DNA from 3 places in the Pseudoduganella sp. GCM10020061 genome. Region 1 is predicted to be linked to each of the others. Evidence: predicted binding sites of a transcription regulator. Region 1 holds the regulator's gene; each other region holds the start of a gene.
The links. The regulator LexA, encoded in region 1, represses DNA repair genes until DNA is damaged. The targets are predictions, from matches to a motif close to ACTGTATNNNNATACAGT.
Positions count from the first base shown of each region.

Region 1 (3,272 bases):
GCCAGCGGCGGTGAAGCGGCAGAACTTCTTGCGCTTGAACAGTGGGTTCTGTTGTTTGCGCTTCTCTTTCATCTTGTTCTTGTCGAACTTTTTACCGAATGCCATTTCGAGGCTCCTGTATCTATCTAATTAAAGTCAATGATGTGGAACACTAAGCTTTTGCTGTTGCGGTTCTTTTTCGCCAGGAAGCCGGTGAACTGGTAGGTTGCCCCCAGTTCCGCCCTGCTCATCCGACCTGAAATTTCGCCTGCGGCGAGCGCGGCTATTTCAAAATCGACCTGCCTGGCCACCCCTGCCTCCACCTGCTGCGAGCTATGCTGCAGCGTGGCGCCGGTAATCGGCACGCCGGCCGGGGTGTAGCGCAGTATGTCGCGCTCGATGATCGTCGCAACAACGACGAGCTGGTTCACTTAGGCCGCTGGAGCAGCTGCTTGTGCAGCTTCTGCGCGGTGGCTCTTGGCTGCGTCTTCGCGTTGTACCGACTTCATCATCGGCGACGGTGCGGTTTCAGCCTTCTTCATTTTCACGGTCAGGTGACGCAGCACGGCATCATTGAATTTGAATGCGGTTTCCAGCTCGACCAGGGTCTCGTTGTCGCACTCGATGTTCATGCAGATGTAGTGTGCCTTTGGCAGCTTCTGGATCTGGTATGCCATCTGGCGGCGGCCCCAGTCTTCCACGCGATGGACGTTACCGCCACGGGTCGTGACCGTGGTCTTGTAGCGCTCGATCATCGCCGGAACTTGCTCGCTCTGGTCCGGGTGGACGATAAAAACGATTTCATAATGACGCATCAATAACTCCTTAAGGACGTTTAAACAAATGCCCACCCCGGCGTCAAGACGGGTGTGGGAAGGGAAAGCCGGCAATTATAACGCGATCGGCGCTGCGGTTCAAGTAGGGGAGTATCCGCTCGGAAACGCGCGCTGCGCGGATACCCCTAGGGGGTATGCGGTTTGCACGGAAGCGGCGCGAAAAACAGGGGGAGTATGCGGGCGCCCGTGGGCGCGGACGGCGGTGTGGGGGCACCGGCGCCGTCCGCGCCCGGGCGGTACTGCGCTTGCTCAGCGGCCGGCCAGGTGGCGCGGCTCGTTGTCCAGGATCGTCAGCGTGGTGTGCGCGGCGCGCAGGGTGGCGGCGTCGGTCGCGAAGATGCGGGTCGGCGCCGGGCGCGACATGCGCTTGTACGCTTCGCGCCTGCTGCGCGGGCCGAATTCGTCCGGCGGCAGCGTGATCCGCACCACCCCGCCTACCACGCGCGCCGGGTTGTTCGGGTACTGGTAACCGGTGTCTTCCGGCCAGCTGGACGGCGACGGCGACGGCGCCGCCAGCTGCGGACTGCCGTTCTCGTCGGTCGGCACGACCACCACCGCGTTCGGGCAAGGCATGTCGGTCAAGGTGACGCGGCCCTGCTCATCGGTGCATTTAACGACGTCCGCCTGGGCCAGGCCGGCGGGCCCGGCCACGCACGCGGCCCACAATGCAAGTATGGGAATGCGTTTCATGATGATGTCCTTTTGTCTATGTTGACATCATCGCGCGGCACCGCCCTCCCCTCTGTTCGCCCTCCCACAAAGCCCTGTAGGACCGCAGCGCGTCAGAATGCAGGCATAGACCACATTTTCCTTGCATTATGCGAAATACTGTACAAAAATACAGGCTGGTCTAACATACAGCCGAATAACCATGCTCAAGCTCACCGCCCGGCAGGAACAAATCCTCAACCTGATCAAGGAAGCCATCGACAACACCGGCTTCCCGCCGACCCGCGCGGAAATCGCGCAGGAGCTGGGCTTCAAGTCCGCCAACGCGGCCGAAGAGCACCTGCAGGCGCTGGCGCGCAAGGGCGCGATCGAGATCTCGCCGGGCACCTCGCGCGGCATCCGCCTGCTGGGCGCGGCCGCCGAGGCGCCGCCTGCGGTGCCGGCTGCGCTGATGATGGCGCTGCCGCTGGTGGGCCGGGTCGCCGCGGGTTCGCCGATCCTTGCGACCGAGCATGTGGAAGCGACCTACAGCGTGGATGCGGCCATGTTCTCGGCCAAGCCGGACTTCCTGCTGAAGGTGCGCGGCTGGTCGATGCGCGATGCCGGCATCAACGACGGCGATTTGCTGGCGGTGAAAAAGGTGGACAGCGCGAAGAACGGCCAGATCGTGGTCGCCCGCATCAACGACGACGTCACGGTCAAGCGCTACCGCAAGACCGGCTCGACCATCGAGCTGCTGCCGGAGAACCCGGACTTCAAGATCATTACCGTCAATCCGGAGGCGGATGACTTTGCGCTGGAAGGCCTGGCGGTCGGCCTGATGCGCACCTGGCATTAAGAAATTGGTTGTCGTCCCAGCGAAGGCTGGGACCCATACGGAGTTTCCGGGCTTTTGGCCTGTTCCACTGAACGAACGGTGTATGGATCCCAGCTTTCGCTGGGATGACTATCGCTCGCGTTAAAGGCCAGGGAGCGTCCCCTGCCGGGGACAGCCCCTGTCGACCTTAGTGGCCGGCGCTCGGGATGGTGGTGGGGCGGCGCACCCGGTCCCCGCCGTACTCTTCCTGGATATGCTTGGTTGTCTCGTTGTGATCCTTGACCCAGGCATCCGTCGCGACGCGCCAGGCATCGTAGTCCGCCATGATGGTCTTGGCCTTGACGCTGGCCGTCAGCCCTACTTCCGCCTGCGCCGCCTTGATGCGCGCAATCGCCTTCTCCCTCTCCTCCGGCGTCATCAGCGCGAACACGTCCTTCGGGATGCGCGCTTCCGGCGCTTCCTTCTTGTTCAGGTTATCGACGAAGCGGTTGTAGCAGTGCTGCCATTTGGTGACGCGCTCGCCCACCGCCGTGATCTCGGCATTGTCCTTGGAGATCTGCGGAATGCGCGGCGTGCGGCAGGCGAACTCGCCCGACTTGAGCTCGTACCCGTCGTAGCGCGTGGTCCACTGCTCGATCTCGGCCTTGCGCGCCTCGCGCTGCTGCGCCAATTCGGGCGTCACCGGCTTCGACTGCCCGGCGGCGAATACTGGGGCGCTGATCGCCAGCGCAAAGCAGAACAGGAATTTGGTCATGTTGTCGTCGGAGGTCAGTGGGTCGGTCGGTTGATCGGTTATGCGTCCAGCGCGTTGCGGAAGTCCGCCAGCAGGTCGTCCTGGTCTTCGATGCCGACCGAGACGCGGATCAGCGATTCGGCGATCCCCATCTGCGCGCGGCGCTCGGCGCCCATCTCGAAGAAGATCGTATGCGCCACCGGGATGACCAGCGTGCGCGTATCGCCCAGGTTGCTGG
Region 1 is NZ_JBHUJS010000012.1:65,043-68,314, forward strand. It holds gene rpsR (30S ribosomal protein S18) at 1-105, opposite strand, end outside; gene priB (primosomal replication protein N) at 126-410, opposite strand; gene rpsF (30S ribosomal protein S6) at 411-794, opposite strand; gene ACFSQR_RS16010 (DUF4124 domain-containing protein) at 1,065-1,505, opposite strand; gene lexA (transcriptional repressor LexA) at 1,687-2,322, shown strand; gene ACFSQR_RS16020 (hypothetical protein) at 2,489-3,055, opposite strand; gene ACFSQR_RS16025 (cystathionine gamma-synthase family protein) at 3,094-3,272, opposite strand, start outside.

Region 2 (3,272 bases), on a different contig from region 1:
TAGGACTGGCCAGCGATGATGATGCGGTCCTCGTCCACCCAGGGCTGGGCGCGCGCGTAGTGGACCGCATCGCGGATGTTCTCCGCCTGCGCGTACCCGTTGTTGGTCATGTCGCAACCGTGGTCGCGATAGCGGCCGGTCGAGGCGGCGAAGCCTTCGCGCATCGGCACGATCACGGCGTACCCGCGTTTGACGAACGCCGTCGCCATGTGGATGAAGCGGTCGCGCGGCTGGTCCGACGGACGGCCGAGGTCCTTGCCATGATTGATGATCAGGAGGGGGAAGGGGCCGGGACCGTTCGGCTTGAACACGGTGGTCTCGAGCATCGACATATGCCCGGGGCCGGCCGGAATCTGGACCACATGTTCGTTCAGCCGGTAATCGAGCGGAAGCTCTTGTTGAACCGACAACGAAGGCGTCAGTGCCGCGCACAGTGCGATTGCGGAAGCCAGGGTGCGAGCCGAGAGGAGGCTGCGGATTGCCGAGGTGTCGATGATGCGCTCCAGCACGTCAGTTGCCGTAAGGAATAAATTGATTCTATGCAGCAGAAATCCGTGGGGCAATACACGATTGGCAATTCCGGCGAAAAATATTTTTCTGTGGCGAAAGAGTGTATGTGATAGGGCGGGAAGGCCCGCAGGCAAAGGCGCGCTTTGCGATGACGCTTTTGCATAGAATTGGCCAACACCCCCAACAATTTGGAGAGTTGCCATGATAAAAATTGGTGTGATCGTCGGAAGCACACGCCCCGGCCGCAAGGCGCTGGATGTCGCCAACTGGGTGATGGAAATTGCAAAGCTGCGGGGCGATGCGGGATTCGAGCTGGTCGATATCGCCGACTTCAACCTGCCGCTGCTCGACGAGCCGGTCCCGCCGTCGCAGGGCAAGTATTCGAAGGAACACACCAAGCGCTGGGCTGCAAAGATCGCCGGGTTCGACGGCTTTGTGTTCGTGACCCCGGAATACAACCATGGCACCTCGGCCGCGCTGAAGAACGCGATCGACTTCCTGTATGCGGAGTGGAACAACAAGGCGGCCGGTTTCGTCAGCTACGGCAGCGCCGGCGGCGTGCGTGCGGTGGAGGTACTGCGCCTGATCATGGGCGAGCTGCAGGTGGCGGACGTGCGCGCGCAGGTGATGCTGTCGCTGTTCAGCGACTTCGAGAACTACACCGCGTTCAAGCCGGCCGAGCGCCACACTCAATCGGTCGAAGCGATGCTCGACCAGGTTGTCTCCTGGAGCCGCGCGCTTCAGTCCGTGCGCAAGCCGTAGCCCGGGCCGCGCTGCCGGCGGGTAGAATGCGCAGGTTCAATCTGCGCTTTTCCCGTGTCCGACACCGCCACTGCCCGACGTCCCGAATGCCCACGATGCCTGCGCCCCCTGAGCGCCTGCATCTGTGGCTTCGCACGCCCCGTCGATTCCGCGGTCGAAGTGCTGATCCTGCAACATCCGATGGAAGTGCGCGCCGCCAAGGGAACCGCACGGCTGCTTCACCTGTGCCTGGAGCAGAGCGCGATCGCGGTCGGCGAGACCTTCGATCCCGATGCGCTGCGCGCGATGCTGTATGCCGGCGGCCGGACGCCGGTGCTGCTCTATCCGCCGACGGACAGCGCTGCCGGGCGCTACGCGCCGCATTCGCAGCCATCCCGTGTCAGGTTGGTGGTCCTTGACGGAACCTGGCGCAAGAGCCGCAAGATGCTGCACCTGAATCCCTTGCTGCTGTCATTGCCTCGGCTCTCGCTGGACGATGTGCCGCCGTCGGCCTACCGGATCCGCAAGGCGCATGCCGAACATCAGCTCTCGACGCTGGAGGCGGCCGCGCTCGCCATCGCTGCGCTCGACCCGGACGCCAGCGTCCGGCCGCTGTTGGACGGATTCGACGCGTTTATCGATCAGCAAGCTGCATTCGCAGGGCGGTAGGGGAGCCGCGCACGGACTGTGCGCGCGCTTGTGTTGGGCGGGAGACGGGACTAGAATACTGTATATGCGTACAGTATCAAATCGCGAGGCGTCCGCACCGCACGACGACGGAATCGAGGGGCAGGTCATGCTGCCTCCCAAGCCGCTCGCTGCGCGGAAAGGCCGCGGCGCTGTCTCCAACATCCAGGGCAGGTACGAGGTCAACGGCCGGGAGTCGTTCGACGACGGCTGGAACCACGAGGACGAGGATGACGAGCCGGCGCCGTTCCGCACGCAGGTAACGGACGAGTACGCCAAGACCATCCTGAGCCGCAACGCGTCGCCCGACGTGCCGTTCGGCGTCTCGCTCAACCCCTACCGAGGCTGCGAGCACGGCTGCATTTACTGTTTCGCGCGCCCGACGCACAGCTACCTCGGCTTGTCGCCGGGCCTGGACTTCGAAAGCCGCCTGTTCGCCAAAGTGAACGCGCCCGAATTGCTGCGCCGTGAGTTGGCCAAACCGTCCTACGTGCCCGAGCCGATCGCGCTGGGCGTCAACACAGATGCCTACCAGCCCTGCGAGCGCGAGCTGCGCCTCACGCGCCGCGTGCTGGAGGTCCTGCACGAATGCCAGCATCCGGTCGGCCTCATCAGCAAATCCTCGCTGATGGAGCGCGACATCGACCTGCTGGGCGACATGGCCAGCCGCAGCCAGGCCGCCGTGGCGATTACGCTGACCACGCTCGACCACAACATCTCGCGCACGCTCGAGCCGCGTGCCGCTGCACCAGCGCGCCGCCTGCGTACGATCCGCACGATGGCCGCGGCGGGGATTCCGGTCAGCGTCAGCGTCGCCCCGATCATTCCGTTCGTCACCGAGCCTGAAATTGAAAAAATCCTGGAAGCGGCACACGATGCCGGCGCCCGCAGCGCGCACTACGTCGTGCTGCGCCTGCCGTGGGAGGTGAACCCGCTGTTCCAGGAATGGCTGGAGGCGCACTTCCCTGAGCGGGCGGCGCGCGTGATGAACCGCGTGCGCGACATGCGCGGCGGCAAGGACTACGACAGCGACTTCAGCAAGCGCATGCACGGCGAAGGCATCTGGGCCGACCTGATCCGTCAACGCTTCCAGAAGACCATCGACCGGCTGGGCATGAACAAGGCTAACGACCGTTTCGCGCAGATGGACTTCTCCCAGTTTCGCCGTCCGCTGGTCGTACCGACCCCGCCCGCCAAGCAGTGTGGCAACGCCACCGGGCAACTCGACCTCTTCGGCTAGGCATGGGACTGAGCCTATCGACTGGCGTGGTGCGCGCTCAGTCCTTCAGATCGCCCAGGTGCCGCTCGATTTCAAACACATGCGGGTCGTGCTT
Region 2 is NZ_JBHUJS010000014.1:74,881-78,152, forward strand. It holds gene ACFSQR_RS16780 (dienelactone hydrolase family protein) at 1-509, opposite strand, end outside; gene ACFSQR_RS16785 (NADPH-dependent FMN reductase) at 712-1,272, shown strand; gene ACFSQR_RS16790 (tRNA-uridine aminocarboxypropyltransferase) at 1,327-1,920, shown strand; gene ACFSQR_RS16795 (PA0069 family radical SAM protein) at 2,048-3,178, shown strand; gene ACFSQR_RS16800 (gamma-glutamylcyclotransferase) at 3,216-3,272, opposite strand, start outside.
Region 2: the regulator LexA is predicted to act here: its motif matches at 1,978-1,995, upstream of ACFSQR_RS16795 (PA0069 family radical SAM protein).

Region 3 (3,272 bases), on a different contig from region 1:
GAGGAAGGTCTCGCGCGAGCCGTAGCCGCCCGCAAGCTGCGCCAGCTGTTCGACGTCGGCGGCGCGCACGCTGGCGTCATCGTGCATGCGCTCGAGGTGCGGCATGTACCAGTTGCGCACCAGTTCGATGTCGGCCGGCCAGCGCAGGCCCGGCGTGCGCAAGGCGCGGTACAGTTCGACGAAGGATTGCCATTCGCCGCCGGCCTTGGCGGGCGCGTCGAACGCTTCCACTGCGGCCACCGGTTCAGCCGCTTCGCCGATGGCGTCCAGCAGGCGCGTGGCGGTCGCCGGACCGATGCCCGGGATGAGCTGGGCGACGCGGAAGCCGGCCATGCGGCCGTTAGGGTTCTGGGCAAAGCGCAGGACCGCCAGGACGTCCTTGATGTGCGAGGCCTCGAGGAACTTGAGGCCGCCGAATTTGACAAACGGAATATTGCGCCGCATGAGCTCTAGCTCCAGCGCGGCCGAGTGGCTGGCGGCGCGGAACAGGACCGCCTGCTGGGTCAGGGCGATCCCGGCCTCGCGGTGTTCGAGGATGCGGTTGCATACCCAGCGCGCTTGTTCGGCTTCATCCGGGATCAGCACGAGCTGCGGCCTGGCGGTCGATACCTTGTCGGTCCACAGCGTCTTGGTGTGCCGCTCGACGGCCGCCGCGATGACGGCGTTGGAGGCGTCCAGGATCGGCTGGGTGGAGCGGTAGTTGCGGTCCAGGGTGACGACCCGGGTGTTGTCGCCGAACTGCTTGGGGAAGTCGAGGATGTTGCGGACGGTCGCGCCGCGGAAGGAATAGATCGACTGGGCGTCGTCGCCCACCACCATCACGCCTTCGCCGCGCGGCTTCATGCCTTGCAGGATCGCGGCCTGCAGGCGGTTGGTGTCCTGGTACTCGTCCACCAGCACGTGGTCGAACAACGCGCCCACTTCCGGCCCCAACTCGGGGTCGGCCACCATCTCGGCCCAGAACAGCAGCAGGTCGTCATAATCGAGAACGTTCTGCTCCTGCTTGGCGTCGACGTAGGCGCCGAACAGACGCTTGAGGTCTTCTTCCCATTCCGAGCACCAGGGGAAGGCCGACTGCAGCACCTCGCCCAGCGGCTCGCGCGTGTTCACGACGCGCGAATAGATCGACAGGCAGGTGCCCTTGAGCGGGAAGCGCTTGGCGGTCTGGGTCAGGCCGATGTCGTGGCGCACGAGGCCCATCAGGTCTTCCGAATCACCGCGGTCGTGAATGGTGAACGAGTCTTCCAGTCCGATGCGGCCGGCGTATTCGCGCAGCAGGCGCGCGCCGATGCTGTGGAAGGTACCCGCCCACGGCAGCGTGGCCGGCGATGCAGACGGCGACAGCTTCATCACTTTTTGCAGCACGCCTCCCGCGCGCCGTCCCATCTCCTGCGCCGCGCGGCGCGAGAATGTCAGCAGCAGCATGCGCTGCGGGTCGGCCCCCGCCGCGATCAGCCGCGCGACGCGGTGCGCGAGCGTGTTGGTCTTGCCGGAGCCGGCGCCGGCGATCACCAGCATGGGCCGGACCTGGCCTGGCGGCAATGCTATGTCGTGTTCGACGGCCTCGCGCTGCGCCTCGTTGAGGCTGGCGAATGGATCGACTGCGGGCGGGGATTCGATGACGGCGGACATACAAAGAGAAATTGACGGTTGTCACGACTGTACATTTATCCAGTACTGCGCCGCAAGGTTTTTTTCAGTTGGAATGTCAGAGCGACGGGGAATACTCCTACAAACTTGTTGCCACGCGGATACGCCGCTCACGCTAAGTGGCTGAACACAAACGACTTTTTATGATATCCACACTGATTGTGAATAACTTTGTGGACAATGCGGGCTTGACACGCGGGAACCCAGCAGTGATGCGGCTTCCAACAAAGTGCCCATTCTTGAGGCAGCTTCCGGACCCCATGCAAATCAATGACTTAGATGAAGGCCGCGGCAGCGGCCGAACTTTTTTCCCGCGCCATCCGGTCAGCCGTTTTTGTGAATAACCATCGGTTATCTATGCCTTCCAGAGCAATCCTTTTGATAAAAAAATGACAAGTCCGGCGCTAACGCAGCCTTCGCTCGACGGCTTTCCGGTCCATGTGTCCGAAAAGTGCCTGTAGGAATGCGCCGACGCGAGCCGGGCGGGCGGCTGAAGCCTTTATACCGTGGGGCAAAGGCGCGCCCCTGCGCCACCCGCGTGCCTAAAATTAGTGCATCGACAGGAGGGCACCATGGAACCACATGAACGTCTCAACCCGGGCGACGAAGCCGAGCCGGGTACCGTTGGCGCAGGCGAAGGCATTTGCGACCACTGCGCAGGAACGGGAAAGATGGAGGACGGCAAACCGTGCCAGGAATGCGGCGGTACCGGACGCGTGATGCGCGGCATCGGCGGCGGCTGAGCAAAACGGATATTGCCTGCGGCAACCGAACCCTCCCGCCCACGGGGCGGGTCCTATAATCATTGCGACAATTCCTAACCCGCGAGCAAACGGATGAACGAATTTCACCACTTCAAGAACCGTGAGGACGCCGGCGCCCAGCTCGCCCGCCAGCTCACGGACTACGCCAACCGTGACGACGTGGTCGTGCTGGCCCTGCCCCGCGGCGGCGTGCCGGTCGCCTACCAGATCGCCACCGCCCTGCACGCTCCGCTCGATATCCTGCTGGTGCGCAAGCTCGGCCTGCCCGGCCACGAGGAATATGCGATGGGCGCGATTGCCAGCGGCGGCGTGCGGGTGCTGCAGACTTCCGTGGTCCAGCAGATGCATGTGCCGCCCCAGGTGGTGCAACAGGTGATCGACCGCGAGACGCAGGAGATCGAGCGGCGCGAGCTGGCCTACCGCGGCGGGCGCAAGCCGCGCTCCATCACCGGCAAGACCGTGATCCTGGTCGATGACGGCTTGGCGACAGGCGCCACGATGCGCGTCGCCGTCGAATCGCTCAAGCGCCACAAGCCGGCCCGGGTGGTGGTGGCAGTGCCGGTCGCAGCGCCCGATTCGCGCGACATGATCGCCGCCGAAGTCGACGACGTGGTCTGCCTGAGCGCCCCGATGATGTTCCGGGCGGTGAGCGAATGGTACGGCCACTTCGACCAGACCAGCGATGCGGAGGTCCAGCAGCTGCTGGAGGCCGCGCGCGATCCCGACGACGCTGAAACCGAGCGCGAAGCCGAAATCGCCACCCAGTTCACGCGCTAGCCATGCCCAGCATCAAAGACACCACCCTCGCCGACGCCATCGGCAACCACGCCACCGGGCTGGAAGGCAGCGCGCGCGATT
Region 3 is NZ_JBHUJS010000011.1:22,303-25,574, reverse strand. It holds gene ACFSQR_RS14500 (ATP-dependent helicase) at 1-1,632, opposite strand, end outside; gene ACFSQR_RS14495 (hypothetical protein) at 2,223-2,393, shown strand; gene ACFSQR_RS14490 (phosphoribosyltransferase) at 2,487-3,191, shown strand; gene ACFSQR_RS14485 (erythromycin esterase family protein) at 3,194-3,272, shown strand, end outside.
Region 3: the regulator LexA is predicted to act here: its motif matches at 1,659-1,676, upstream of ACFSQR_RS14500 (ATP-dependent helicase).